Regions from separate parts of the Streptomyces sp. NPDC017676 genome, predicted to be linked through region 3. Evidence: riboswitches for the same ligand, from Rfam matches in the RefSeq annotation. Region 3 holds a riboswitch; each other region holds the start of a gene.

Region 1 (7,115 bases), on a different contig from region 3:
GGCCGCCGCCAGCGCGGCGGCGAGCCCGGCCGGGCCCGCGCCGACGACGGCGAGGCGCGGTCGTTCAGTCATCGTCCCGGCCCGTCCCCTCCTGCGTGCGGATGTCGTCTCCCGGGCGCACCGGGACCAGGCAGGCCCGTTGGTCGGGGCGGCCGTTGACGGTGACCAGGCAGTCGAAGCACACCCCGATCCCGCAGAACACCCCGCGGGGCCGCCCGGCGCCCCGTGTGCCGCGCCATGCCGTCACGCCCGCCGCCCACAGCGCCGCCGCGACCGTCTGGCCCGGCAGTGCCTCCAGGGGCCGGCCGTCGAAGGTCACGGTGCAGGGCGGGCCCGGCCGGGCCCGGGTCAACTCCCTCGGATTCACCGGACGTCGCCTCCCTCGGTGTCGAAACGCTCCGGCCGGAACGGCGTGAGGTCCAGCTCCGGCGCCTTACCGGTGAGCGCCTGCGCGATCAACTGCCCGGTTCCGGGGGCGAGTCCGATGCCGGCGCCCTCGTGCCCGCAGGCGTGGAACAGACCGGGCACCCGCGGATCGGGTCCGATCGCCGGCAGATGGTCCGGCAGGTACGGCCGGAAGCCCGCGTACGTGCGCAGCGCGCGGACCCCCGCCAGGAAGGGGAACAGACCGATCGCCCCGGCGGCGAGCGCCCGCGTCGCGGTCAGCGACAACGACCGGTCGAAGCCGACCCGTTCCCGGGTGGAGCCGATCAGCACCGGACCGGCGGCCGTGCCCTCCACGACCGGTGAGCTGCGCAGCGCGGCCGAGTCGCTGGCGACGTCGGACACGTAGTCCGCGGCGTACACCTTGTGCCGGATCCTGCGCGGCAGCGGCTCGGTGACCAGCACGAAGCCGCGCCGGGGGAGCACCGGCAGCCGGACGCCGGCGAGCGAGGCGAGGTCCCCGCCCCAGGTGCCGGCCGCGTTCACCACCGCCGGTGCGTGGATGTCGCCCCGGTCGGTGCGGACGCCGTGGACCGCTCCCCGCGCGGTGCGCAGCACCCCGGTCACCGTACGGCCGGTGTGCAGGGCGGCGCCGGAGGCGCGGACCAGATGTGCGGCGGCCAGCGCGGGCATCACCTGGGCGTCCTGCGGGTAGTGCACGGCGCCCGCCATGCCGGGCGCCAAGTGCGGTTCCAGTTCTGCGAGTCGTTCGGCGCCGACCGGTACGGCGGTGACGCCGGCGGTCCGCTGCTCCGCGGCGAAGTCCCGCAGCGCGGCCAGGGCGCCGGGCGTCGAGGCGACCACGAGGCCGCCCTTGGGTTCGTACTCGATCGCGGCGCCCAGCTCCTCCGCGAGCCCGGCCCACAACCGGGCTGACAGCAGCGCGAGTTCGAGCTCCGGGCCCGGCTCCTTGTCGGAGACGAGCAGGTTGCCCTCGCCGGCCCCGGTGGTGCCGCCGGCCACGGGGCCGCGGTCCACCAGCCGTACGTCGAGTCCGGCGCGCGCGGCGTACAGGGCACAGGCCGCGCCCGTCATCCCGGCCCCGACGACCACGACATCGCAGGTCAGTAGCTTCGCCACGCCAGTACTATGTCACATGTTCCTCTCGGTGAGGAGTACCCGTCGCCGCCTCCGATTCCCAGGCGTGGACGCCCCCTTGACGTCGTACGGAGCCCGATCGACACTCCAGGGAGGGAATCCTAGTGAACAGGTAGGGAATCATGGCGCGCCGCGAAACGGGCACCGGCCGGACGCCGTTGCGCGCACCCCTGCTCACCTCCCGTCGCCACATCGACCTGCAGCGCGTCTGCAGCGCGATCAGCCGCCACCGCTGAGCCGGGCCGCCCCTTTCGCACCCACCGACCGGTCACGCCCGCGCCGGCGCACCCCTCCGCACACCCACCACCCGGGGAGACGCATGTCCATCACTCCGCTCGCCGCCGTCCCGTCCACCCGCGGTACCCCGCCCGTCTTCCGGGGCCGGATCGGCCGGGACGCGCGCAGCGGCCACTACGCCGTGCCCCACCGCTACCGGCTCCATCTGTCGACCGCCTGCCCCGACGGGCTGCGCCTCGCCGTCGGCCACAGCCTGCTCGGCCTGGACACCCGCTGTCCCGTCACCCTCCTGCCCGCCGTCCCGGACTGTCCCGGCGGCGGCCACGCGGCGCTCCGCCCGCTCTACGAGGCGAGCGCCCACCACTACACCGGCCCGGCGCTCGCGCCCGTGCTCAGCGACGACTGGTCCGGACGCATCGTCAGCACCCACACCCCCGACATCCTGCGCGACCTGGACAGGTTCCGGCCGGGCGGCGACGCCCGCCTGTACCCTGCCGGCCTGGAGTCCGTGATCGAGGCCGTCGAGCGGATGTGCGCCGAGGGCATCGAGGAGGCCGCGCAGCGCGCCGGACGCGCCGGTGCCGACCCGGCCGAACGGGCCGCCGCGCTCGACGCGCTGCTGGACACCCTGGGCCGGCTGGAGCGGCGGCTGAGCGGCGAGGAGTACCTGGCCGACGACCGGCTCACCGCCGCCGACATCGAGTTGTGGGTCACCCTCGTGCAGCTCGACACCGTCCACCGCTGCCACCTCGACGCCTCCGCCGTGCACCGCATCGCCGACCACCGCGCCCTGTGGGCCTACGCCCGCCGCCTGGCCGCCCACCCCGCCTTCGGCCGCCACCTCGACCTTCGAGGCATCGCCCGCCGCCACCACGGCCGCTGTCAGGGCCTGGAGGCCGCCGGGGCCGCTGTCCAGATCCTGGACTGGGCAGGCCATGCCGCGGACGCCCCGGACGCTTCGCGCAGGTGAGAGCGGGCAGCCGATGTCCACTGGGCGGACGGCCGTTGACATTCGAACGGGCAACTGCCTTACTTACGGCTCAGAACGGTCATGAGCGTCAGCGCCAAGCCCTGGCTCGCTGACCGGCAACCCTCGCACCGCGGTGGGGTGCCCCAGGTGACGACCGGACCGGACGACGTTTTCGGTAAGCGCGAGGCCCCACGGGGCCGGAACAGTGACAGGTGACGCCATGTACGCAGCTCCCAGGACGGCCGTGAGCCGCCCCCAGGGCTGCGTACCGTCGTACGCCGGTCTCCTCGTCGCCGACCGCGCCGTCGATCTGCTCCGCGTGAACAGCGCACTGTGTACCGCACCGGGCTCTGCCCGCTGTCAGGGCTGACGTCTCCCTCCCAGCCCCGCGTTCCCGCCGCACACCGTCCGTCCGGTGTGCCGTTATCCGCCCAGCCCCCGGTTCCGCGCCTGTCCGTGCGCCACCTCGTGCCGCAGTGCCGTCGTGGCCCACCTCCGCTCCCGCGCGGCCCCGGGGTGACCGACTCCGCCGGAGCCCGCCATGAGTGAACCCCCAGGCGCCGCCGTCTCCCTAGCCGAGGCGCCGGCCACCGCCGACACACCGTCAGAGCCCCAGTCGGCACAGCGGATCCAGCCGCTGCGCCGGCCCGGCCGGTGGATCGTCACCGCCGTCGTGCTCGTGCTCGTCGCGCAGATCCTGCACGGACTGGTCACGAACCCCTTCTACCAGTGGGACCGCTTCCGCTACTGGTTCCTGCGCCCCACCGTCCTCGACGGCCTCGTCGTCACCCTCGAAGTGGCCGCGCTCAGCGCCGTCCTGGGGCTCCTCGGCGGCATCCTGCTGGCACTCGCCCGGCTCTCCGGCAGTCCGGTGCTGCGCGCGGTCAGCTGGACCTACACCTGGCTGTTCCGCTCCGTACCGCTCATCGTCGTACTGATCTTCCTGTACAACTTCAGCGCCCTGTACAGGACGTTGAGCCTCGGCGTGCCCTTCGGACCCGCCTTCGTCACCTTCGACGAGTCCCGGCTGGCCACGGACATGACGATCGCCGTCATCGGCCTCAGCCTCAACGAGGCGGCGTACGCGGCGGAGGTGGTCCGCGGCGGCATCCTCTCCGTCGACCAGGGACAGCACGAGGCGGCCGCCGCGCTCGGTCTGCCCAAGGGCTACCAGTTCCGCAGGATCGTCTTCCCGCAGGCCCTCAGGTCCATCACCCCGAACTACGTGAACCAGCTCATCGGCCTCATCAAGAGCACGTCCCTGGTCTTCTACGTGTCGCTGCTCGACCTGTTCGGCGCGGTGCAGTCGATGGGCAGCACCTACCCCGGTGACGTCGTGCCGCTGCTGATGGTCGCCACCGTCTGGTACCTGATCCTCACCAGCGCCGTGTCCGTCGTCCAGTTCTACGTCGAGCGGTACTACGCCCGGGGTGCCACCCGCACCCTGCCCCCGACCCCCTTGCAGAAGGCCCGGGCCGGCCTCGCCGACCTGCGGGCCCGGCTGAGCCGGGAGGCCGCCGTATGACCACCGCGCAGACCCTCCCGAAGGCCGCCCCCGCCGCGCTCGAAGTGCACGGCGTCCACAAGTGGTACGGCTCCCACCGCGTCCTCGACGGCATCGACCTGACCGTCCGCCCCGGCGAGGTCACGGTGATCCTCGGACCGTCCGGCTCCGGCAAGTCCACGCTGCTCAGGGTCGTCAACCATCTGGAGAAGCCCGAGATCGGCCACGTCAGCGTGGGCGGCGAGCTGATCGGGGTGAAGCGGCACGGCGACCGGCTGAAGGAACTCAGCGAGCGCGCCATCCTCGCCCAGCGCAGCCGGATCGGCTTCGTCTTCCAGAACTTCAACCTCTTCCCGCACCTGACCGTCCTGGAGAACGTCGCAGCGGCCCCCGCCGCCACCGGCAGGCTGACCAGGGCGGCGGCCCAGGAACTCGCCCGCGAACTCCTCGACCGGGTCGGCCTCGGCGACAAGACCGGCGCCTACCCGCGGCAGTTGTCCGGCGGCCAGCAGCAACGCGTCGCCATCGCCCGCGCCCTCGCCCTGCGGCCCGGGATCATCCTCTTCGACGAGCCGACCTCGGCGCTCGACCCCGAACTCGTCGGCGAGGTGCTGGCCGTCATCAAGGATCTGGCCACCAGCGGCACCACGCTCGTCATCGTCACCCACGAGATCGGCTTCGCCCGCGAGGTCGCCGACCGGGTCGTCTTCATCGACGGCGGCCGGATCGTCGAACAGGGCCCGCCCGGTGAGGTGCTGGACCGGCCCCGGCACCCACGGACCCGGGAGTTCCTCGGCAAGGTGCTCTGACGGCAGCCGCCGCCCGCCCTCCACGACACCCCGCTCACCTCCCCCCATCGTTCATCTCTTTCATCACTCACCGCTCTCATCAGCGAGACAAGGACAGCCACGCCATGCCTACGCACATCTCCCGACGCGCCCTGATCCGCGGCATCACCACGGCGACCGCCGTCGCCACCCTCGCCACCGGGCTCGCCGCCTGCGGGGGCGACAGCGAGGCCGTCACCAAGACCGACACCACCGGCACGGTGACCGTGGGACGGCTGTCCAACGGGGCCGCCAAGGAGACCGCGCTGAAGGTCTCCGAGGTGAAGTCCATCAGCGCCGAACTGCCCGCCTCGGTGCGCAGGAGCGGCAAGCTCGTCATCGGCGTCGGGGCTCTGCCCTCGGGCTCCGCGCCCCTGAACTTCGTGGGCAGCGACCAGAAGACCCTCACCGGCTCCGAGCCCGACCTCGGCCGCCTGGTGGCCGCGGTCCTCGGCCTGAAGCCCGAGATCAGGAACTCCACCTGGGAGAACCTCTTCGTCGGCGTCGACAGCGGCAAGGTCGACGTGGCGTTCTCCAACGTCACCGTCACCGAGGAACGCAAGCGGAAGTACGAGTTCGCCTCCTACCGCAAGGACAACCTGGCCTTCGAGGTGCTGAGGAAGAACGCCTGGAACTTCGACGGCGACTACGAGAACCTCGCCGGCAAGACGGTCAGCGTGGGCGCCGGCACCAACCAGGAGAAGATCCTCCTGGAGTGGAAGGCCAAGCTGGCCAAGGAGGGCAAGAAGCTCACCGTCAAGTACTTCCCGGACCAGAACGCCACCAACCTGGCGCTGAGCAGCGGCAAGATCGACGCCTTCTTCGGCCCCAACCCCGCGGTCGCCTACCGCGCCCGGCAGACCGCGAACACCCCCAACGCCACCCGCAACGCGGGCACCTTCTCCGGCGCCGGCGAGACGCTCCAGGGTCTGATCGCCGCCACCGCCAAGAAGGACAGCGGACTCGCCAAGCCGCTCGCCGACGCCCTCAACCACCTGATCGAGCACGGCCAGTACGGCAAGTGGCTGGCCTCCTACGGCCTGTCCAACGAGTCCGTGGCGAAGTCCGAGGTCAACCCGCCCGGGCTGCCGCTGGACAACTCCTGACCAGACATCGATTCATCGACATGAAGTCAAGAGAGGGGATCGCTTCCGTGGCTCACCCGACCGACGTCCGCCCGGGCGCGGCCCCGCTCCTGCCCGCCGACCCCGTCCTGGACAACGCGGTCTGGGCCGCCCTCGCCGGCCCGCACGCCCATCTCGCCGACCGGTACGGCCGCGCGGCCCGCTACCGGCCGGAGACCTACGCCTTCGCGGCGCTCGCCGACCCGGCGGACCCGGCGGCCTGGGCCGACCTGCACACGCTCGTCGGTCCGGGAAACCCCGTACGGGTCAGGCCGGTCGAACGGGTTCCCGACGGCTGGGAGGTCCTCGGCGAGGGCACGGGAGTCCAGCTCGTGGACACCGCGCTGCGGGCCGCACCGGACCCGGAGGCGGTCCGCCTGACAGCCGGCGACGTCCCCGAGATCCTCGATCTGGTGGCCCGCACCCGGCCGGGCCCCTTCCTGAGCCGGACCGTCGAGATGGGCACCTACCTCGGCATCCGGCACCGGGGCAGGCTCGTCGCCATGGCGGGGGAGAGGCTGCGGCCGCCCGGCTGGACCGAGATCAGCGCCGTGTGCACCGACCCCGCCTACCGCGGCCGGGGACTGGCCACCCGGCTGGTGCGCGCGGTCGCGGCCGGCATCCGGGACCGCGGGGACACCCCGTTCCTGCACGCCGCGGCCGACAACACGACCGCTGTCCGGCTCTACGAGTCGATCGGGTTCACCCTGCGCCGCCGCTCCCGCATCGTGCAGCTGCGCAGCCCGGGAACAACCGGAGCCGGCCGGACGTTGGACGTCACGACGAGATCCGCCAGGCGGACGCCGACCCGGCCCGCCGCGCCCGACGGACGGAGGTGACGGCCGTGACCCGAGTGCCCCCGCGGGCGCGCCCGCCGCGCGCCCCGCACCCGTACCGGTCCGTCCGTCTGC
Region 2 (7,115 bases), on a different contig from region 3:
GGGTGCGGTAGCCGTCCATCTGAATCGCGCTGTAGTGGACGAAGACGTCCGCACCACCGTCGACCGCGATGAAGCCGTACCCCTTCTCCGCGTTGAACCACTTGACGGTGCCCTGAGCCATGCCTAACTCCCCTATTACTGGCCCTTGCACAGATCCACACTTCGCGGACCCGGGTCAGACCTCACCCCCCAACTGGTCGGGGGCGTGCGCCGGAACGCGTCGACCGCGGCTGAATGTATCTGTCCAACTGCCGTCTGCAACAGGTCAATCGGACGAGAATTCTGGACGCGAACGGTCCGGAATCTGGTGAGAATTCATACGAATTCAGGGCAAGTCGGGCTCCACAAAAGCCACAAAAGCCGCAGACAACCCGCACACTTTGGCTACTTCTTGTCGGGCGGGCGGCATGAAATCCAGGGCCCCCGACCCGGAGGCCGGGGCTGTGTTCCCCAACTCTACCGCGCTCAATCACACAGAATTGCCCCCTCCGTTTCTCTCACGGAGGGGGCAATCGGACGAACAGCCGGTAACCGCGGTTACCGAAGGTAATGAGCGCGCCGGTCCGCGGCTCAGCCGCCGGCGACCGCCGGGATGATCGAGACGCCGGCCCCGTCGGGGGTCGCGGTGTCCAGGCCCTGCTCGAAACGGACGTCGTCGTCGTTGACGTACACGTTGACGAACCGGCGCAGCTTGCCCTGGTCGTCCAGCACGCGCGCGGCGATGCCCGTGTGGTTCTTCTCCAGGTCGGCGATGACCTCGCCGAGCGTCGTGCCCTCGGCGGCGACCTCGGCCTGCCCGCCGGTGTAGGTGCGCAGGATGGTGGGGATGCGAACGGTCACGCTCATGCGGTGGGACCTCCGGTCGGGTTCACGGATACGGCGGGGCGGCGCCGAAAGGGCGCGGGGCCGTGGGGCGGGTGCGGGTGCCGCCGCGTGGGCGCGACCGGCCCCGGCCGGCGCGCGGGCCGCGTCCGGCCTCCCCGCGGGACGCCTGTCATGCCAGGCCGGCCTCTCGGAAGGAGTCCAGGGTCGGGCGGATGGTGGCGGTGAGGCCGGTCCCGGCCACCGCGTCCAGGGTCTTCAGGCCGTCGCCGGTGTTGAGGACGACCGTGGTCTTCGCCGGGTCCAGCACGCCCGCCTCCAGCAGCTTGCGGGTGACGCCGACGGTCACGCCGCCGGCGGTCTCCGCGAAGATGCCCTCGGTCCGCGCGAGCAGCTTGATCGCGTCCACGACCTGCTCGTCCGTCACGTCCTCCACGGCACCGCCGGTGCGGCGCGCGATGTCCAGGACGTACGGCCCGTCGGCCGGGTTGCCGATGGCCAGGGACTTGGCGATGGTGTTCGGCTTCTGGGGCCGTACGACGTCGTGGCCGGCCTTGAAGGCGGTGGAGACCGGGGAGCAGCCCTCGGCCTGCGCGCCGAAGATCTTGTACGGCCTGTCCTCGACCAGACCGAGCTTGATCAGCTCCTGGAGCCCCTTGTCGATCTTCGTGAGCTGGGAGCCGGAGGCGATGGGGACCACGATCTGGTCCGGCAGCCGCCAGCCGAGCTGCTCGCAGATCTCGTACGCCAGGGTCTTGGAGCCCTCCGCGTAGTACGGCCGCAGGTTGACGTTGACGAAGCCCCAGCCCTCGCCGGCCGGGTCGCCGATCAGCTCGGAGCAGAAGCGGTTCACGTCGTCGTAGTTGCCCTCGATGCCGACGAGTTCACCGCCGTAGACCGCGGCCATGACGATCTTGCCCTGCTCCAGGTCGTGCGGGATGAACACGCAGGAGCGGAAGCCGGCGCGGGCGGCGGCGGCGCCGACGGCACCGGCCAGGTTGCCGGTGGAGGAGCAGGACAGCGTGGTGAAGCCGAAGGCGCGGGCGGCCTCCAGGGCCTGGGCCACGACCCGGTCCTTGAAGGAGTGGGTCGGGTTGCCGGAGTCGTCCTTCACGTACAGACCGCCGGTCACGCCCAGCTCGCGGGCCAGGTTGTCGGCCTTGACGAGCTTGGTCCAGCCGGGATTGATGTTCGGCTTGCCGGCGACGTCCGCCGGGACCGGCAGCAGGGGCGCGTAGCGCCAGATGTTCGCGGGACCCGCCTCGATGCGGCGGCGCAGTTCCTCGGTGTCGTAGCCGGAGAAGTCGTAGGCGATCTCCAGCGGGCCGAAGCACTCCTCGCAGGCGAAGACCGGGCCGAGCGGCACCCGGTGGCCGCACTCGCGACAGCTCAGGGCCGCGGCCGGGCCGAGGTCGACGGTGGATTCGCTGGTGGTGGCAACTGTCTGCACAGCCATGGAGGCGAGGCCCTTTCTCCTCATCTTCCCCACGACGCATCTCGCCGTGAGACGGAATTGGCACCTTCCCTGGCCGTGAGCCTCGCGCGAACGAGTCCGGTCAGGGGGGTTGCCGGGGCTTCACCGGGCCGTGTCCCTCTGCCCCTCTGGATGAGCGGTATGCGGTTGTGGAACGCACCCGACCCCCGACATGCGATGGTCATCGGCGTTGTTCAAGACTGTAACCGACGGCCGGGACAGTTGAGATAGTCGTCCGAACCGCGAGACACGAGTGAGGAGCCACAGACTGTGCTGGAAGAAGTCGAGCGCTGGCTGACCACCCGGTCCTGGTCCGTGGCCGACCGACCGCTGCACCAGATCCTCGCCGCCAAGCAGCGCACGGGCCAGACCATCAGCGTCGTCCTGCCCGCGCTCAACGAGGAGGAGACCGTCGGCGACATCGTCGCGGTCATCCGGCACGACCTCGTGGAACAGGTGCCGCTCGTCGACGAGATCGTGGTCGTCGACTCGGGCTCCACCGACCGCACCTCCGAGATCGCCGCGCGCGCCGGCGCCCGGGTCGTCCACCGCGACGCCATCCTGCCGCGCATCCCGGCCGTCCCCGGCAAGGGCGAGGTGCTGTGGCGGTCGCTGCTGGTGACCGGCGGGGACATCGTCTGCTTCATCGACGCGGACCTCAGGGAGTTCTCCTCCGACTTCGTCTCCGGGATCGTCGGCCCGCTGCTCACCGACCCGGACATCGACCTGGTCAAGGCGATGTACGACCGCCCGCTCGGCGGCAGTGCCGGGCAGGGCGGCCGGGTCACCGAACTCATGGCCCGCCCGCTGCTGAACATGCACTGGCCGCAGCTCGCCGGGTTCGTGCAGCCGCTGGGCGGCGAGTACGCGGCGCGCCGCACGCTGCTGCAGCAGCTGCCGTTCCCGGTCGGCTACGGCGTGGAGCTGGGCATGCTGGTGGACGCGCTGCACCTGGTGGGCCTGGACGCGCTGGCCCAGGTCGACGTGGGCGTGCGCAGGCACCGGCACCAGGACGGGCAGGCGCTGGGCCGGATGGCCGCCGCGATCTACCGCACCGCCCAGCTCCGGCTGGCCCGCGGCCATCTGATCCGGCCCGCGCTGACCCAGTTCGAGCGGGGCGAGGAAGGGTTCGAGCCGCGCACCTACTCGGTGGACACCGAGGAGCGGCCGCCCATGGTGGAGATCGCGGAGTACGCCGAACGGAAGGTGGCGTGAACGGGCCGTATACGGTCGGCCCGCCGGGCGGGCCGTACGTTTGAGCGGTTGGGGGCCGGGCTAGGTTGAGGCGTATGGCTTCCACGCTCGATGCTGCGCAAAAGGCTCAGGTGCTGGTCGCGTCGAACCGCGGCCCGGTCTCCTACCAGGTGGGCGAGGACGGCTCGCTGCAGGCCCGACGGGGCGGCGGCGGGCTGGTCTCGGGACTGTCCGCCATCGGATCCGACGCGGACTCGGTGTGGGTGTGCGCGGCGCTCGGCGACGGCGACCGGGCGGCCGTCCGGCGCGCGGACGGCGGGCTGCTGCCGGCCGAGGAGACCGGCGGGCAGCGGGTGCGGATGCTCGACATCGACGCGACCGTGCACGCCGAGGCGTACAACGGCATCGCCAACTCGGTGCTCTGGTTCGTCCACCACATGCTGTACCAGACGCCGCTGGAGCCGGTCTTCGACGCCGGCTTCCGGCGGCAGTGGGCGTCGTACGAGGCCTACAACCGGGCGTTCGCCGAGGCGCTGGCCGAGGAGGCGGCCGAGGGCGCGGCCGTGCTGATCCAGGACTACCACCTGGCCCTGGCCCCGCGGATGCTCCGGCAGCTCCGGCCCGACCTGCGCATCGGCCACTTCTCGCACACCCCGTGGGCGCCGCCGGACTACTTCCGGCTCCTTCCCGACGACATCGCGGCCGAGCTGCTCGGCGGCATCCTGGGCGCGGACCGGGCGGCGTTCCTCACCCGGCGGTGGGCGGACGCGTTCACGGACTGCTGTCACGCGGTGCTCGGGCCCGGCATCCCCTCCGGCACCCGGATCGGGGTGCACGGGCTGGGCGCGGACGCGGACTTCCTGCGCGAGCGGGCGCACGAGCCGGACGTGGACGAGCGGATGGCGGCGCTGCGGGCGGAGATCGGAGCGGGCCGGAAGACGATCGTCCGGGTGGACCGGACGGAGCTGTCCAAGAACATCGTGCGCGGGCTGCTGGCGTACGAGCAGCTCCTGGAGGACCACCCGGAGTGGCGGGAGAAGGTCGTCCACGTGGCCTTCGCCTACCCGTCCCGGCAGGACCTCGCCGTGTACCGCGAGTACACCGCCGAGGTGCGGCGGGTCGCGGACGAGATCAACGAGCGGTACGGCACACCGGGCTGGACCCCGGTCGTGCTGCACGTGAAGGACGACTTCGCCCGCTCCCTGGCCGCCTACCGGCTGGCCGACGTGGCCCTGGTGAACCCCATCCGGGACGGCATGAACCTGGTCGCCAAGGAGGTCCCGGTCGTCTCCGACGAGGGCTGCGCGCTGGTGCTGTCGCGGGAGGCGGGGGCGTACGAGGAGCTGGGCGAGGACGCCTTCGTGGTGAACCCGTACGACATCGCGGGGACGGCACGGGCCCTGCACGAGGCGCTGAACCTGCCGGCGGACGCGCGGGCGGAGCGCTCGAAGCGACTGGCCGCCGCCGCGACCGCGCTGCCGCCGGCCCGGTGGTTCCTCGATCAGCTGGCGGCGCTGGACCCCCGGCCGAGCTGAGCGGCCAGCGCCCGCAGCAGGCCCACGACCCCTTCCGGGCCGTCGACCACCAGGTCGGCCCGGTCCGCCAGTTCCGTGACCTCCGTGCTGCCGCTGCACACCAGCAGGCCGGGGACGCCGTTGGTGCGGAGTTTCTCGACCGCGGCGAAGGCGGGGAGGTCGCCCAGGTCGTCACCGGCGTAGACGACACAGCCGGCGTGGACGGCGCGGGCGTGGTCCAGGAGGGCCACGCCCTTGTCCATGCCCGGTGGGCGCAGTTCCAGGACCATGCGGCCGGGCTCGACGATCAGTCCGTGCCGGGTGGCGAGGTCGGCGAGGGGGGCGCGCAGGGCCTCGAAGGCGGCCTGCGGGTCGGGGGCGCGGCGGGTGTGCACCGCCAGCGCCCGGCCCTTCTCCTCGATCCACGTGCCCTCCCCCGCTCCGGCGCGCTCCAGCAGGCCCGGCAGTTCGGCGCGGACGGCGGCCACGCCGGGGTGCGGGGGCGGGGCCGTGAGCTCACCCGTGGCCGCGTCCCAGCGCTCGGCGCCGTAGTGGCCGAGGACGGTGAGGTGCTCCAGGCCGGGGACGCCGGCGAAGCCGCCGTAGCGGACCGCGACCTCGGGCGGGCGGCCGGTGATCACGGCGACGGAGGCGATCGCGGGGGCGAGGGCGGCGAGGGCGGGTACGGCCCCGGGGTGGGCGCGGGCCTGCTCGGGGTCGGCGACGATCGGGGCCAGCGTGCCGTCGAAGTCCAGGCCGATCAGGGCGGTGCGGGGCTGCGCGAGCAGGGCGGCGAGGCCGTCCTGGCCGGCTTGGGTGCGCGGGGTCGGCAGAGCGTCCATGGCGTCCATACCGCGACACTATCCAGCCCGGGGGGTCTCACGCCTCGGCTTCGGCCGCCGCACGCCCGGGACTCCGCCCCGGACCCCTGCCCCGCCCACCCACCACCCGACTCGGTCTGCCGAGAAGGTTCCGCCGGGCCCTCGGTCGGCCGAAGGCACCCCGGGTACCGCCGCATACCCGGTCGGCCGGCGCGGTGTGCGTAGGGGTCAGCGTTCCGCGCGTCTCGTTTCCCGGATGCGGCGCAGGCGGTTGACCGTCACCGGGTCGTGGGCCAGGGCCCGCGCGTCGTCCAGGAGGGCGTTGAGGAGCTGGTAGTAGCGGACGGGGGACAGGTCCAGCTCCTCCCGTATCGCGCGTTCCTTCGCGCCGGGGCCGGGGAAGGTCCGGCGCTCCAGCGCGAGGATCGCCTTCTCGCGGGTGCCCAGTTCCATGCCTGCCACGGTAGCGGCGGGCACTGACAGCGGGCTCAGTTGACGCTGCTGCTGTCGGCCGCCATGGCCGTCGACTGCAGGCGGGTCAGGACGCCGGCGGGGCTGCCGCCGGGGGAGACCGCCTGGCCGATGTTCTGCTTCACGGCCGCGCTGACCGCCGCCCAGGAGGTCTTGCCGACGGGGTACAGCTCCGAGGTCGGCAGCTGCTCCAGGAAGGGGCGCAGGGCCTTGTCGGCGGGGGCGTCCGACGCCGCCATGGTGTTGGACGCGGAGCCGGTGACCGGCAGCAGTCCGTACTTCCGGGAGAAGTCGAGGACGTTCTTCTCGCTGTAGGCGAAGTCGAGGAAGTCGCCGATCTGCTGGGCGTGCCCGTTCTGCTTGAAGCCCATCATCCAGTCGGCGACGCCCATGGAGGCCCTGGCCCTGCCGGTGCGGCCCGGCATCGGCACCATGCCGAACTTCACGCCCTTCTTGGCCGCCTGCTGGATGAGCGTGGGGTGCCCGTTGACCATGCCGACCTGGCCGTCGGCGAACGCGGCGAACGCGGCGGCGCGGTTGAGCTTGCCGGGGGCGACCGGGCCGGTCAGGCCCTTGCCGACCAGCTCGTCCTTGAGCCAGGTGAAGGTCTCGACGTTCGTGGCGGAGTCGATGGTGTAGGTGCCGACGTCGTCGGTGTAGCCGCTGCCGCCGTTGCCGCCGCTGAGCAGCCACTGCATGGTCTCGGCCTGTGCCTCCTCGGGGCCGAGGGGCAGCGCGTACGGGTACTTCACGCCCTCCGCCTTGAGCGCCTTCGCGTCGGCGGCCAGCTCGTCCCAGGTGGTGGGCGCCGTGAGGTTC
Region 3 (7,115 bases):
CGGGGGCGGGCGCGTCGGTGGTGGGGTGTGGGGTCAGGTACTCGACGCCGCTGGGGCGGTCGTCCGGGGTGGGGCGGGGCCGGGTCGCGGGGCCGTACCAGCCCGGGCGGACGGCGGCGCGCAGGGTGTCCGGGGCGAACCCGGCGCTCGCCACCACCTCGGCCGGCTCCGGACGCTCCAGCGGGTCCTCGCGCAGACAGGCCGTCACCAGCGCGCGGATGTCCTCCGGCACGCCGGACAGGTCGAAGTCGCGGGTGAGGATGCGCAGCAGGACCACCGAGTCCTGGCCCTCGCCGAACGGCTCACGGCCGGCCGCCGCGTACGCGAGGACCGCGCCGAGCGAGAAGACGTCGCTGGGCGGGCCGACCTGGCCGCCGTTGCGGATCTGCTCCGGCGAGACGTAGCCGACCGAGCCGACCACCGCACCGGTGCGGGTCAGCGAGGTGGCCTCCAGCGCCCGGACGATCCCGAAGTCGATGACCCGGGGCCCGTCCGGACCCAGCAGGATGTTCGACGGCTTCAGGTCCCGGTGGACCAGCCCCCTGGCGTGGATGGCCGTCAGCGCCTCGCCGAGCGCGGCGGCGAGGATCCGGACCGCCGGGCGCGGCAGCGCTCCGTGGTCGAGCACCGCGTCCCGCAGGTTCGGTCCGGACACGAACTCCGTCGCCATCCAGGGCCGTTCGGCCTCGGTGTCGGCGTCCACGACCCGCGCGGTGTAGGTGCCCGCGCCGCCGACGGTCTGGGCGGCGCGGACCTCGTGGCGGAAGCGGGCGCGGAAGGTGCGGTCCTCGGCGTGCTCGGCCCGTACGACCTTCACCGCGAGCCGCAGCCCGGTGCGCGACTCGGCGAGGTAGACCTCGCCCATGCCGCCCGCGCCCAGCCTGTGCGTGGCGGTGTACGGGCCGATGTGGCGCGGGTCTGTGGCGCGCAGCGGCTGCACTGACGGGCTCCCCCTGTCCGACGTGGTGTCAAGGGGAGGTTATAGCGCCGTCAGACCGCCGGCACGCAGCGGCCGTCCTCCGTGCGGTACTGCCACTTCGCGCCCTGCGCCACCAGTTCCCTGACGGCGTTGACGAAACGCTCCACGTGCTCGTCCGGGGTGCCCGCGCCGAAGCTGACGCGGATGGCGTTGAGGGACTTCTCGCCCGGGGCCGCCTCGGGGGCGCCGCACTCGCCCTGGGTCTGCGGGTCGCTGCCGAGCAGGGTGCGGACCAGGGGGTGGGCGCAGAAGAGGCCGTCGCGGACGCCGATGCCGTACTCGGCGGAGAGCGCGGCGGCGAAGTGCGAGCTGTTCCAGCCCTCGACGACGAAGGAGATGACGCCGACGCGCGGGGCGTCGTCGCCGAAGAGGGACAGCACGCGCACCTCGGGCACCTCGGCCAGGCCCTCGCGGACCTTGGCGATCAGGTGCTGTTCGCGGGCGACGAGGGTGTCCCAGCCGGCCTCGGTGAGGGCCTTGCATGCGGAGGCGATGGCGTAGGCGCCGATGACGTTCGGTGAGCCGGCCTCGTGCCGGGCCGCGGTCTCGTGCCACTCGACGGCCACGCCGCCGTCCTGGCGCCGGGTGACCTTCCGGCTGGCACCGCCGCCCGCGAGGTACGGCTCGGCCTGCTGGAGCCAGTCGGCGCGGCCGGCCAGGACGCCGGAGCCGAAGGGGGCGTACAGCTTGTGGCCGGAGAAGGCGACCCAGTCCACGTCCAGGTCACGGAGGTCCACCGGGTGGTGCGGGGCGAGCTGGGCGGCGTCCAGGACGATGCGGGCGCCGTGGGCGTGCGCGGCGGCGGCCAGTTCGCGCACCGGCCACAGCTCGCCGGTGACGTTGGAGGCGCCGGTGACGCAGACCAGGGCCGGGCCGTAGGGGTCCCGGCCGGCCAGGGCCCGCTCCAGGGTCTCCACGGCCTGCCGCGGGGTGCGCGGGGCGTCGAGGTAGGTGACCCGTGCGTCCTGCCAGGGCAGCAAGGAGGCGTGGTGCTCGGTCTCGAAGACGAAGACCTGGCAGCCGGCCGGGATCGCCCGGGCCAGCAGGTTGAGGGAGTCGGTGGTCGAACGGGTGAAGACCACCTGGTCGGCCGGGCGGCAGCCGAGGAAGTCGGCGACCGTCCTGCGGGCGTTCTCGAACAGGTCGGTGGAGAGCTGGGAGAGGTAGCCGGCGCCGCGGTGGACACTGCCGTAGTACGGGGCGTACGCGGCGACGTCGTCCCAGACGCGCTGGAGGGCGGGGGCGCTGGCCGCGTAGTCCAGGGCGGCGTAGCTGACTTCGCCGCCGGTGACCAGCGGGACGGTGACATCTCGCCCCAGAACGGGCAGAGGGGTGCAAACAGACTGGTCGGCGGCAGCGGTGGAGACAGACATGGCGGAACTCCCGTGACAGGAATGCGGAGAAGTGCAGAACAGGGCTGCGAAGGGCTGTGCGGAGGCGGGGCTCTGCGGCCCTAACGCATTCGCTTGCTCACGGAGGACTCCCTCGGACGACCAGGACCCCTGGTATGCGAGGGGTCCGCGCTTGCCGTAGGCCTTGCTGCCGTACGACCTGGTCTTCACCCGGGGCACCCCGCCACGGACGGAGGGTTGCCGGACAGTCGGCCGGGGCCTCATGACTGTCACTCATGACCTGGTAAAGGAACGTACTGAAGTGATCGTCGTCCCGCAACCCGTGTCCGGATCGCGGGACGACTCCCGGGCACTGGGGCATGTCCGGCCATGCGCGTCTGCCGCGCGAACGGCCGGACACGCGCCTAGGCGTTGCTGACGGCGACCCAGCGGTCCAGGGTGCGTCTGGCCGCGCCCGAGTCGATCGACTCCGCGGCCCGCGCCATGCCCGCGCGGATCTGCTCGGTGAGCGGCGCGTCCGTCGGCTCCAGGGCCACCAGCGCCGCCGCCGAGTTCAGCAGGACGGCGTCCCGTACGGCCCCCCTCTCGCCGTCCAGCAGCCGGCGGGCGACCCCGGCGTTGTAGGAGGCGTCGGCTCCGCGCAGGGCGTCCACGGGGACGAGGTCGATGCCGACGTCCCGCGGGTCGAAGACCTCCTCCGTGACCTTGCCGTCCCGCACCACCCACACCCGGGAGGGGGCGGTGACGGTCAGCTCGTCCAGGCCGTCGTCGCCCCGGAAGACCAGCGCGGAGTTGCCGCGCTCGGCGAGGACGCCGGCGACGATCGGCGCCATGCGGGGATCCGCGACACCGACGGCCTGCGACCGCACCTGCGCGGGGTTGGTCAGCGGGCCCAGCACGTTGAAGGTGGTCCGGATGCCCAACTGGCCGCGTGCGGCGGCGACATGACGCAGGGAAGGGTGGAACCGCACCGCGAAGCAGATGGTGATGCCGGCCTCCTCGGCCACCTCGGCCACCCGCTGCGGGGTCAGGTTGAGGTTGATGCCCAGCTTCTCCAGGACGTCGGAGGAGCCGGAGGCGGAGGACGCGGCGCGGTTGCCGTGCTTGACGACCTTCGCCCCCGCGCCCGCGACGACGATCGAGGACATGGTGGAGATGTTCACCGTCTTGGCACCGTCGCCGCCGGTGCCGACGATGTCGACGGCCGGGCCGGGCACCTCGATGACGTTCGCGTGCGCGTACATCGTCCGGACCAGTCCGGTGATCTCCTGGACCGTCTCGCCCTTGGCCCGCAGCGCCACCATGAAGCCCGCGATCTGCGCGTCGGTCGCCTCCCCGCGCATGATCAGGTCCATCGCCCACGCGGTGTCGTCGGCGCTCAGGTCCCGGCCGTCCAGCAGACCGTTCAGCAGGGCGGGCCAGGAGCGGCCCGCCGCGGTGTCGCCTCCAGCGGGGGTCACAGCGCTCATCAGCCGCTCCTTGAACAGGTTCCTGCTACGTCGACACCACCCTATCCAGCCGGGCGGCACGGCGAAGGGCCCCGTCCGTAACCCGGACGGGGCCCTTCAGCGTGGCGTGGCGACGCGGGGATCAGTGGTGGCCGTGGCCGCTCGTGATCTCCTTGTACTCATCGACGGTCGGCTTCGGGATCTGGTTGTCCTCGCCGAAGTAGGCGTTGGACAGCTTCGCCCGCAGCTTCTCCGAGGCCGGGATCTTGCGCTCGACCCCGTTCTCGTCGACCGCCGGACCGATCTCGGCCGGCTGGTACTGCTCGTGCGAGGTGAGCGTGTGCAGCTGCTCCTGGCTGAGCGGCTCGTGCACCTCGATGAACTCACCGTGCGGCAGCCGCTTGATGATGCCGGTCTCGCGGCCGTGCAGCACCTTGTCGCGGTCGCGGCGCTGGAGGCCCAGGCAGATCCGCTTGGTGACGATGAACGCGATGACCGGAGCCACGAAGTAGGCGATCCGGACGAACCAGGTGACCGCGTTGATCGACAGGTGGAAGTGGGTGGCGAAGATGTCGTTGCCACCACCGATCAGCATCACGAAGTACACGGTCAGCCAGGCGACACCGAACGCCGTACGGGTCGGGGCGTTGCGCGGGCGGTCCAGGATGTGGTGCTCGCGCTTGTCGCCGGTGACCCAGGCCTCGATGAACGGGTACACCGCGATCGCGCCGAGGATCACGCCGAACAGCACCAGCGGGATGAACACGCCCAGGACCAGCGTGTGGCCCCAGAAGTTGATCTCCCAGCCCGGCATGGCGCGGATCAGACCCTCGGCCATACCCATGTACCAGTCCGGCTGGGCGCCGGTGGACACCTGGTCCGGACGGTAGGGGCCGATGGCCCAGATCGGGTTGATCTGCGCGATGGCCGCGAGGGCCGCGAGCACACCGAAGACCAGGAAGAAGAAGCCGCCGGCCTTCGCCATGTACACCGGCAGCAGCGGCATGCCGACGACGTTCTTGTTCGTCTTGCCGGGACCCGTGAACTGCGTGTGCTTGTGGTAGAAGACCAGGATCAGGTGGCCCACCACCAGGCCCAGCATGATGCCCGGCAGCAGCAGGATGTGGATCGAGTAGAAGCGGGCCACGAAGTCGCCGCCCGGGAACTCGCCGCCGAAGAGGAAGAACGAGATGTACGTGCCGACGATCGGCACGGACAGGATCGCGCCCTCCATGAAGCGGACACCGGTGCCGGAGAGCAGGTCGTCCGGGAGCGAGTAACCGGTGAAACCGGTGAACATGCCCAGGACGAGCAGCAGGAAGCCGAACAGCCAGTTGACCTCACGCGGCTTGCGGAACGCACCGGTGAAGAACACGCGCATCATGTGCACGAACATGCCGGCGATGAAGACGACCGCGCCCCAGTGGTGGATCTGCCGGATGAGCAGACCACCGCGCACGTCGAAGGAGATGTGCAGGGTCGAGCTGAACGCCTCGGACATCAGCTGTCCCTGGAGCGGGACGTACGAGCCGTGGTACTCCACCTCGTTCATCGACGGGTGGAAGAACAGCGTCAGGTAGACACCCGTCAGGATGATGATGATGAAGCTGTAGAGGCAGACCTCACCCAACATGAACGACCAGTGGTCGGGGAAGATCTTGCGCATGTTGGCCTTGGCCAGGGAGTAGATCCCGAGCCGGCCGTCGGCCCAGTCGGCGAGACGCTCGCCGGCCGGCGCCTTCCCGCGGGGGCGGGAGGTCTCGTTCGCTGAAGTACTCATCCGCGCTCCCAGAATGCAGGACCGACGGGCTCCTCGAAGTCGCCGAGCGCCTGGAGGTAACCCTCACTGTCCACACCGATGCGCAGCTGCGGCAGGGCGTGGCCGGCGGGGCCGAAGATCACTCGGGCACCGTCGGAGAGGTCGAAGGTGGACTGGTGGCACGGGCACAGCACGTGGTGCGTCTGCTGCTCGTACAGGGAGATCGGGCAGCCGACGTGGGTGCAGATCTTCGAGTACGCGACGATGCCCTCGTGCGACCACTCCAGCTCGCGCTTGTCCTTGATGTTGCCCGGCTGGAGCCGGACGATCATCAGCGCGGCCTTGGCGATCTCCGTCTGGAACTCCTCGGAGTGCTCCTCCAGGCCGTCCGGCTTGGCGAAGGTGAGCGAGCCCACGGAGACGTCCTCGGGACGCAGCGGCTGGTTCGTGTTCATGTTGACCAGGCGCTTGCCCTTGGCCCACATGGTGTGGCGGAGCTTGGTCCCCGGCGCCGGGCCGAGACCGCCGAGCAGCATGACACCGGAGAGCGGCACCAGGGCCAGCGCGCCGAACATCGTGTTGCGGATCAGCTTGCGGCGGCCGATCGCCGACTCCTTGGCGCCCTGGCGGAAGTCGTCGTGGACCTTGGCCCGGACGTCGGAGGGAGCCTCGATCGGGTGACGGTCGTCGGCGATCTCCACGTCGGACATCAGGGTGCGGGCCCAGTGGACCGCGCCCACGCCGATGCAGAACAGCGCCACACCGAGGGTCAGACCGAGCGCGAAGTTCATCGCGCTGATGTGCCCGATCGGGAAGACGAAGATCTGCTTGTCGGTCGGGATGGCCAGGTACGCGACGATGAAGCCGATGGTGGCCAGCATCGACACCGTGAACAGCAGGGCCACCACGCGCTCGGACCGCTTGGCGGCCCGCTCGTCGATGTCCTGGATACGGTGCTCGTGCGGCGGCAGCCCCGGGTCCGCGAACGGGTTCTCCTCGTCCGCGATCCCTACCGCGCCGTGCGCGTGGTCCTGCTCAGCGGGCAGGTTCTCTTCTGGAATGTCTTGGCTACTCATGACTTCTTGGCCTTTGCGGTCCGAGCGGCGACCCAGACGGCGACCACGATGAGCGTGCCGAGGCCGAAGATCCAGCCGAACAGACCCTCACTGACCGGCCCGAGGCCGCCCAGCTCCAGACCACCCGGGTTCTCGGTCTTGTCGCCGTTGACCGCGTTGAGGTACGCGATGATGTCCTTCTTGTTCTTCTCCGACAGCGTGGTGTCGGGGAAGGACGGCATGTTCTGCGGGCCCGTCTGCATGGCCTCGTAGATGTGCTTCGGAGCGACACCCTCCAGGCTCGGCGCGAACTTGCCCTTGGTCAGGGCACCGCCCTTGCCGGTGAAGTTGTGGCACTGCGCGCAGTTGGTGCGGAACAGCTCGCCGCCCTTGGCGATGTCCGCGCCCGCGGGACCGTACTGCTCCTTCGTGGGCACGGTCGGGCCGGCGCCCAGCGACGCGACGTACGCGGCGAGCTGGTCGATCTGGGCCTGCGAGTAGATGTTCTTCTTGCGCGGGACC
Region 4 (7,115 bases), on a different contig from region 3:
GGCCCGCCTGCCACTCGTCGTCCTCGCGGACGTCCAGCAGGAAGTCGCCGTCCTTGAGGTCCGTGACCTGGACCGTGGGCACACCAGCTCCGAAATTCATGGCTCCGACGCTACCCGAAGCGAGGAGCGGTTCAGTCCTGCCCCAGCAGGGCGGCCAGTTCCGCCTCCCGCTGGGCGATGTCGGAGCGCAGCCGGTCGGCGATCTCGTCGAGCAGCCCGTCGGGGTCGTCCGGCGCGAGGCGGAGCATGCCGGCGATCGCGCCGTCCTCCAGTTCGCGGGCGACGAGGGTGAGCAGCTCCTTGCGCTGGGCGAGCCATTCGAGGCGGGCGTACAGCTCCTCCGCGGGGCTCGGGCGGCGCTCTGGCGGTACGGGTCCGGCGGCCCACTCCTCGGCCAGCTCCCTGAGCAGGGCCTCGTCGCCGCGGGCATAGGCGGCGTTGACCCGGCTGATGAACTCCTCGCGCCGCTTCTGCTCCGCTTCCTCCTGGGCCAGGTCCGGGTGGGCCTTGCGGGCCAGCTCGCGGTAGAGCTTGCGGGCCTCCTCGCTGGGCCGCACCCGCTGCGGGGGCCGTACCGGCTGGTCGGTGAGCATGGCGACGGCCTCCGGGAACAGGCCGTCACCGTCCATCCAGCCGTGCAGCAGTTCCTCCACGCCCGGGATCGGCATCACCTGGGCCCGGGCCTCCGCGGCGCGGCGGATGTCCTCGGGGTCGCCGGTGCGCGCGGCCCTCGCCTCGGCGATCTCCGCGTCCAGCTCCTCGATGCGGCTGTAGAGCGGACCGAGTCGCTGTTCGTGGAGGCGGGCGAAGTTCTCGACCTCGACGCGGAAGGTCTCCACGGCGATCTCGTACTCGATCAACGCCTGCTCGGCGGCCCGTACGGCCTGTTCGAGCCGTTCCTCGGGGCGGGGGGCCTGGGACTGGCCGGCTTCCGGGGTTGTCACCCGCCCAGCGTAGCCGTTGCCCCGGCCCGGCCCGGGTGCGGTTCCCGCGCTCCCCGCACACCACCCCGGGAACCCCGGGGAGCCGTCCCGCCCCGTCCCGCCCCCGCCCGGGAACCCGCCCACGAGAGCCCCCGGGACCGTGCTCTAGACGCCCGGCTCCGCCTCGATCCGCCCCGCCCTGATCCCCGCGACCAGCTCGGCGTGGTCCGCTTCCGTGCGGTCGGCGTAGACGACGGCGAAGTCGGCGATCGCCTCGTCCAGCTCCTCGTTCTTGCCGCAGTAGCCGGCGATCAGCCGGGGGTCGGCGCTGTGGGAGTGGGCGCGGGCCAGCAGGGCGCCGGTCATACGGCCGTAGTCGTCGATCTGGTCGGCGGCGAGGGCGGCCGGGTCGACGCTGCCCTTGCGGTTGCGGAACTGCCGCACCTGGTACGGGCGCCCCTCGACAGTGGTCCAGCCCAGCAGGGTGTCGCTGACGACCTGCATCCGCTTCTGCCCGAGGACCACGCGGCGCCCCTCGTGGGGCACAGCGGGCGTCTCGAAGCCGGCCGTGACCAGGTGCGGGACGAGCGCGGAGGGACGGGCCTCCTTCACCTGGAGGACCAGGGGCTCGCCACGGTGGTCGAGGAGCAGGACGACGTAGGACCGGGTGCCGACGCTGCCGGTGCCGACCACCCGGAAGGCGACGTCGTGCACGGCGTGCCGGGCGAGCAGCGGGTGGCGGTCCTCACCGAGGGTGTCGACGTACGACTCCAGGGAGGCGGCTACCGCGGCGGCCTCCGCGTCCGGGATGCGGCGCAGCACCGGCGGCGCGGGCACGAACCGGCGTCCGCCGTCCGGCACCGACTCGGTCGACTTCGCGGCGAACCGGCCGCTGGTGTTGGCCCGGGCCTTCTCCGAGACCCGCTGGAGCGTGCCGAGCAGATCGTGGGCGTCGGTGTGGGAGACCAGTTCCTCGTCCGCGATGGCGTTCCAGGCGTCGAGCACGGGCAGCTTGGCGAGCAGCCGCATGGTGCGGCGGTAGGCGCCGGCCGCGTCCTGGGCCGCGGCACGGCAGGTGTCCTCGTCGGCGCCCGCCTCGCGGCCGGCGAGCACCAGTGAGGCCGCGAGCCGCTTGAGGTCCCACTCCCAGGGTCCGTGCACGGTCTCGTCGAAGTCGTTCAGGTCGATGACGAGGTCGCCGCGGGCGTCGCCGTACAGCCCGAAGTTGGCCGCGTGCGCGTCACCGCAGATCTGGGTGCCGATCCTGGTGGTGGGGGTGCGCGCGAGGTCGTACGCCATGAGTCCGGCGGAGCCGCGCAGGAAGGCGAAGGGGGTGGCCGCCATCCGGCCCACGCGCAGCGGGGTCAGTTCGGCGATCCGGCCGGCGTTGGACTCCGCCACCGCGCTCACCGCGTCGGGACGGGCGGCGTCCAGGTCCAGTGTGCGGTGGGCGGAGCGCGGCACGCCCGCCCGCAGCGCCTTGCCCTCCTGCTTCGGCGAACCCTGCGGCGGCCATGCGGCGAACCCGCGCACCCGGGGCAGGCGGCGCGCGCCCCGGTCCGCCGCGTCCGTCACTTCCACATCGGTTCCGGTCACCGCGACCGCCTCCCCCGCACGGCCCGCCCACCTGCGAACAGGCGACGGTACGAACATCAACTCGGGGAGACGGTACAACCGGTGGCCGAAAATCGTCAGACCCTGTGGAGAACTCCCCGGGGCGCAGCCCCCGAAGACCGTTCTGCGAGCCTCCACCCGAGGGTCAGCGCCTCCTCGGCGCCGAAGCAGGTGAGCAGCCGCCATGCCGACGCCGACCAGGCGAACACCGCGTCCTGCCCGAACTCCCGGCCCAGCGCGCGCGCTTCGTCGTCACTCAGGCCGACGACCGCCGCGCTCTCCTCGGTGTGCCGGCCTTCCGGGTCACCGCCGACAGCGGGCCACCACACGAGCCCCCGCCGGCGCAGCAGGCCGAGCAGTTCCCGATGCGCGCGGTGGTTGTGCTGTGCCGAGGCGCGGGTGCCCCGGGGGTTGTGGGCCGTGATCACGTGGAGGGTCTCCCCGTGCGGAACGGGGAACCGGCCGGCCGCCACTCCGGACGGTGCAGGGGTGACGCGGACCGGTCCTCCGGGCAACTCCACGTCCACGACGGCCTGCTGGTAGAGACCCCACTGGGGCGTTCGCGTGATCGGGATGCCTGCGGTCATGGGGGTCTCCGTTCGAGAGGGACCCCCTTACCCGCCGGGCAGGGAGATCCGCGCTTACCCCCACGGGACCGTGGGGGCCCGGTCTTCCCTGGAGGGCACCTTGCGCGGTGAGCGAGGTTGCCAGCCGACGCTCGTCCAGGGGCGCGATCGGCTTCGTGACCGAGGCGGATCCTGACACAGGGGCCGGCGGGAAGTCCAGCTTCCGGAAGGCGAGGGCACCTCCCCGCCTGCGCCTCCCCGCCTCCTCGTGAAGGACCGGCCACGAACCCGCCGTTCGGATCCGTGGCCGGCCGCCCGCTCCGGACGGCCCGTCGCTTCGGACGACCCATCGCTCCAGACGGCCCGTCGCTGCCGTCACATCCGCGTCACATCTGCCGTCACGTGCGCCGTGACATGCGCCGTCACATGACGGCCTTGTACCCCTTCCACCCCGTGGCGATCTTCACGCGGCCCCCGAACGAGCCCTTGCCGTTGCCGTTGTAGCGCCAGACGGTGCCCGCGGTGTCACGGGCCACGAGGTCCGCGCGGCCGTCGCCGGTGAAGTCGCCCGTGCCGACGACCGCGTTGTAGGAGGCGCCCCAGTCCGCGAACACCTTGACGCGGGCCTTGAGGCCGCCCGTGCTCGTGGTGTTGGCGTCGTACCGCCACAGCTCGTTGGACTTGTCCTGGACGAGGAGGTCGCCGCGGCCGTCGCCGTTGAGGTCACCGGCGCCGACGATCTTCTTGTAGCCGGTCCAGTGGGAGGCGATCTTCGTGCGGGCGGACAGCTTGCCGTTCGCCGCGCCCTTGAAGAGGTAGACGTCTCCGGTCGAGGACTGGCGGCCGATCAGGTCGGGCCGGCCGTCGCCGTTGACGTCGCCGGGAGAGGTCAGGACGTCGTACGCGTTCCAGCCGGAGGTGCCGAGCGAGGTGTACGGCGTGGTGGGCGTCGGGGCCTTGCCACAGGCCGGGCGGTAGGCCCGCAGGGCGCCGCCGGTGCGGACCAGCACGTCGTTGCAGTGGTCGCCGTTCAGGTCGCCGAACGGCACGAACCGGGCGGTGGCCGGCCAGCCGGAGCCGGAGACCGTGCCGCCCAGGGTTCCCGTGCCGGTGCCGCGCCGGACGGTGAGGGTGCCGGAGGAGCTGAGGGTGAGGACGTCACCGACCCCGTCGTTGCCGGCGTAGTCGCGCGGTGCCGCCGTTCCCGCTGTCACCTTGACGTCTCCGGAGAGAGTGAGCGCGGCGCCCTGGCCGTCGGCGGGCCGGGCGGTGAGGCTCCAGGTGTAGGCGCCGTTGGTGACCAGGCGGCCCGCGGTGTCCCTGCCGTCCCAGGCGGCCGTCAGCAGGCCCCGGGCCGTGCCGCCGGAGAGCGTACGGACGGTGGCGCCGGACGCCTTCCGGCGGACGGTCACCTTCCAGTCGGCGGCGGGCTTGGACAGCCACCAGGTGCCGGACCAGTTCGCGGAGCCCGCGGTGACCGTGGCGTCGACGGACGTGAGCGGGGACGCCGGGACGCCGGCCGGTACGACGTGCACGCGCTGGTCCCGGTCGGCGTAGGCGACGCCGCCGCCGAAGCGGTCCACGGTCCAACTGGTCCCGGCCCCGGTGTTCTCCTGGCCGAGGTCGGTCCAGTCGGCCAGCTCACGGCTCGGCAGGTCGGTGTGACTGCCGCCGGACGGCAGCCCGTTGTGCAGGTCGAGCAGCCTCAGCCCGCTGTCCGACTGGGTGCCGGGAACCCGCTCGACCAGGTATCCGTCCCCGAGCAGGACCCGGCCGTCCGGGGCCGTGGAGGTGCGCTTGGTCGTCCGGTCGTACAGGCCCGCGCCGTGCGGGTCGCCCCAGCTGTCCCGGCAGACCCAGTAGACGAAGCGGCCCACGGCCTGGAGGTCGGACGGGGTGCAGCCGTTGCGGGTGGTGAAGGACTCGACGGCGGTCCCCGCGGGGAGCCGGGTGGCCGTGACCTTCCCGCCGCTCGCCGCGCCGCTCCACAGGGTGTTCCCCCACACGGCCGCGGCGACCCGGTCGCGCTTGAGCAGGACCTTGCCGGCCCCGGCGGTGGCGAACTCACCGATGTACTGCTTGCCGGAGGAGGCGCCCTCGACGAGGGCGTACCGCCCGGAGAGGTCCGTGAGCTCCGGGGAGTCGTCGCCGGTGTCGAGGGTCGGGCCCCAGTCGGCGGCGCCGTTGGTGCGGAGCATGGTCAGTCCGGACTCGGTGGCGTCGCGGCGGCCGTGCCGGCCGGTGCCGTCGGCGAACATCCGGATGCAGCGGGGCGTGGTCTCGTCACAGAACCCGTCCCAGCCGCTGACCAGGCCGTCCACGGTGGTCCGTGCGGGGCTCGGGGTGCCGCTCGTGGTGAGCCAGGTGCTGCGGTAGGCGCCGAGGATCGTGTGCGGCTGGTAGAGCGTGCTGTTGTCGGCCGTGGTGAGGATGCCGCTGCCGAGGGAGAGTCCGTGGACCTGCGCGGGCATCGGCTGTACGGCGGTCAGACGGGTACGGGTGACCGAGCCGTCGGCGCCCTCGGCGACCCGGTACACGCCCCAGTCGAGGTCGCCCTGGTCGACGTACGCCGCGGCGCCCGCCACCAGGACGGAGCCGTCCGGGGCCTGGACGAGCTGGTGGGCGGCCGGGTCCATGACCTTGGTCAGGACCGTGTCCGAGCCGTCGGCCGTGAGGGTGAACAGGGGCTGGCCCCGGTACTTGTCGTCGCCCGGCGACATCGGCTCGACGCCCAGCAGTACCGAGCCGGCGACGCCGTAGGAGGCCTCGTACGTCAGCGAACTCGTCTCCAGGGTGCGGGGCGTCGCGGCCGGGTCGGCCCGGTCGAGCAGATCCGCCTTGCTGCGTCCGGTGCGCAGCCGCAGCACCGAGCCGGGACTCAGCCGGAAACCGGTCACGTCCCAGGCCTCCTGCGGATCGGGCCGGTCGGGCAGCGCCGCCGCCGCGCCGGTGGCGAGGTCGACGATGCTCCAGTGCCTGCCGTCCTCCGTCTGGTGACGCAGGATGACGGACCGTGCGTCGCCGTCCTCGACGCGGATGTCGTAGGCGCCGCCGGGCAGTCCCGTCACCGGCGTCCGGTGGACCTCGCCGTCGGCGGCCCTCAGGAGCTGGTAGGCGCCGGGGTTGCCGGCGAGGTCGCTCGTGCTGGTGAGCACGGTGTCGCCGAACGTGCCCTCGTACGTGTGGCCCTCGGGCACCGGCACCACGACGGTGCCGCCCGCCGTTCCCGCGCCCTTGACGAGCGTGACCTGGGCGTCCTCCTCCGAGTAGAGGGCGACGGTGTCGGATCCGTCGCCGTAGTGGCCGGGTTCGAAGGAGACGTCCCCGCGGTAGGAGCCGTTGTCGATGTCGTAGTGGAGCGGGACCGGCATGCGCTGGTCCAGCGCGGTGGTGGTGCCGGTGGCGTAGTCCGTCCACAAGTACCGGTCGTCACCCTCCTGCACCCACAGGAAGCCGCTGGTCCCGGCGTTGAGGATCCAGGTGAACCGGGGGACGGCCCGCGCTGCGGCGGGCAGGACGAGTTCTCCCGCGGCGACCGTGGGCGCGGCCGGCGCCGCCGTCGCGGGTGTGGCCGCCAGCGGCAGGCCGAGGCCGAGCGCCGCCGCGAGGACGGCCGCGGTGCGTCGTGCAGGGCGTGATGCGGGCTGGGGTCTGTGCCGGTGCGTACCGATTCGGGCCACCGTTCCTCCAGAGAGCAGGGGAGGCATGGGCGGAGGTACGGCAACGCTCTGGCATCCCCTCCGGCCCCCCGGCCGCTCCCCCCACGCGCGCGTGGGGGGAAGGCTAACAGCATGGACATGACGCTCTCGGCGGGTTTCGGCGAGGAGAGCGTCACCCTGACCCCGGACGCTGCCCGTGACTTAGCTCACAGACGGGTCACGGCACACCGAAGCCCGGCTGTGCGATCCCCCACAACTGCGAGTACGACGAGAAACGGGCCCCTGCCGTGACTTCCGTCACCGGCAGAGACCCGTCTCATCGGTTTCTCTGTGCGCGAGGGGGGAGTTGAACC

Evidence for each region. A riboswitch is a leader RNA that binds a small molecule or an ion and turns the genes downstream of it on or off. The one in region 3 is predicted to bind S-adenosylmethionine.
Region 1: it holds a riboswitch for S-adenosylmethionine, as region 3 does, so the genes downstream of both, ACH4LD_RS10650 (amino acid ABC transporter permease) here and ACH4LD_RS16330 (aminotransferase class V-fold PLP-dependent enzyme) in region 3, are expected to answer to the same signal.
Region 2: it holds a riboswitch for S-adenosylmethionine, as region 3 does, so the genes downstream of both, thrC (threonine synthase) here and ACH4LD_RS16330 (aminotransferase class V-fold PLP-dependent enzyme) in region 3, are expected to answer to the same signal.
Region 4: it holds a riboswitch for S-adenosylmethionine, as region 3 does, so the genes downstream of both, ACH4LD_RS21120 (DUF3293 domain-containing protein) here and ACH4LD_RS16330 (aminotransferase class V-fold PLP-dependent enzyme) in region 3, are expected to answer to the same signal.

The regions. Positions count from the first base shown of each region.
Region 1 is NZ_JBIRJA010000004.1:116,466-123,580, forward strand. Features, by position in the region: gene ACH4LD_RS10625 (FAD-dependent oxidoreductase) at 1-72, opposite strand, end outside; gene ACH4LD_RS10630 ((2Fe-2S)-binding protein) at 65-367, opposite strand; gene ACH4LD_RS10635 (NAD(P)/FAD-dependent oxidoreductase) at 364-1,524, opposite strand; gene ACH4LD_RS10640 (putative leader peptide) at 1,665-1,778, shown strand; gene ACH4LD_RS10645 (glutathione S-transferase C-terminal domain-containing protein) at 1,862-2,749, shown strand; SAM riboswitch class IV at 2,827-2,937, shown strand; gene ACH4LD_RS10650 (amino acid ABC transporter permease) at 3,291-4,274, shown strand; gene ACH4LD_RS10655 (amino acid ABC transporter ATP-binding protein) at 4,271-5,062, shown strand; gene ACH4LD_RS10660 (ABC transporter substrate-binding protein) at 5,167-6,186, shown strand; gene ACH4LD_RS10665 (GNAT family N-acetyltransferase) at 6,234-7,043, shown strand; gene ACH4LD_RS10670 (putative leader peptide) at 7,058-7,115, shown strand, end outside.
Region 2 is NZ_JBIRJA010000003.1:376,625-383,739, forward strand. Features, by position in the region: gene ACH4LD_RS09305 (cold-shock protein) at 1-121, opposite strand, end outside; gene ACH4LD_RS09310 (MoaD/ThiS family protein) at 571-846, opposite strand; gene thrC (threonine synthase) at 995-2,278, opposite strand; SAM riboswitch class I at 2,296-2,435, opposite strand; gene ACH4LD_RS09320 (glucosyl-3-phosphoglycerate synthase) at 2,567-3,511, shown strand; gene ACH4LD_RS09325 (trehalose-6-phosphate synthase) at 3,586-5,025, shown strand; gene otsB (trehalose-phosphatase) at 4,992-5,855, opposite strand; gene ACH4LD_RS09335 (DUF3263 domain-containing protein) at 6,054-6,278, opposite strand; gene ACH4LD_RS09340 (extracellular solute-binding protein) at 6,314-7,115, opposite strand, start outside.
Region 3 is NZ_JBIRJA010000007.1:3,836-10,950, reverse strand. Features, by position in the region: gene ACH4LD_RS16335 (PQQ-binding-like beta-propeller repeat protein) at 1-940, opposite strand, end outside; gene ACH4LD_RS16330 (aminotransferase class V-fold PLP-dependent enzyme) at 991-2,352, opposite strand; SAM riboswitch class IV at 2,495-2,612, opposite strand; gene trpD (anthranilate phosphoribosyltransferase) at 2,736-3,800, opposite strand; gene ACH4LD_RS16320 (cytochrome bc complex cytochrome b subunit) at 3,922-5,559, opposite strand; gene ACH4LD_RS16315 (ubiquinol-cytochrome c reductase iron-sulfur subunit) at 5,556-6,614, opposite strand; gene ACH4LD_RS16310 (c-type cytochrome) at 6,611-7,115, opposite strand, start outside.
Region 4 is NZ_JBIRJA010000009.1:151,823-158,937, forward strand. Features, by position in the region: gene ACH4LD_RS21105 (rhodanese-like domain-containing protein) at 1-82, opposite strand, end outside; gene ACH4LD_RS21110 (hypothetical protein) at 132-944, opposite strand; gene ACH4LD_RS21115 (DUF2252 domain-containing protein) at 1,089-2,576, opposite strand; gene ACH4LD_RS21120 (DUF3293 domain-containing protein) at 2,615-3,124, opposite strand; SAM riboswitch class IV at 3,170-3,285, opposite strand; gene ACH4LD_RS21125 (FG-GAP-like repeat-containing protein) at 3,526-6,783, opposite strand; tRNA gene ACH4LD_RS21130 (tRNA-Leu) at 7,094-7,115, opposite strand, start outside.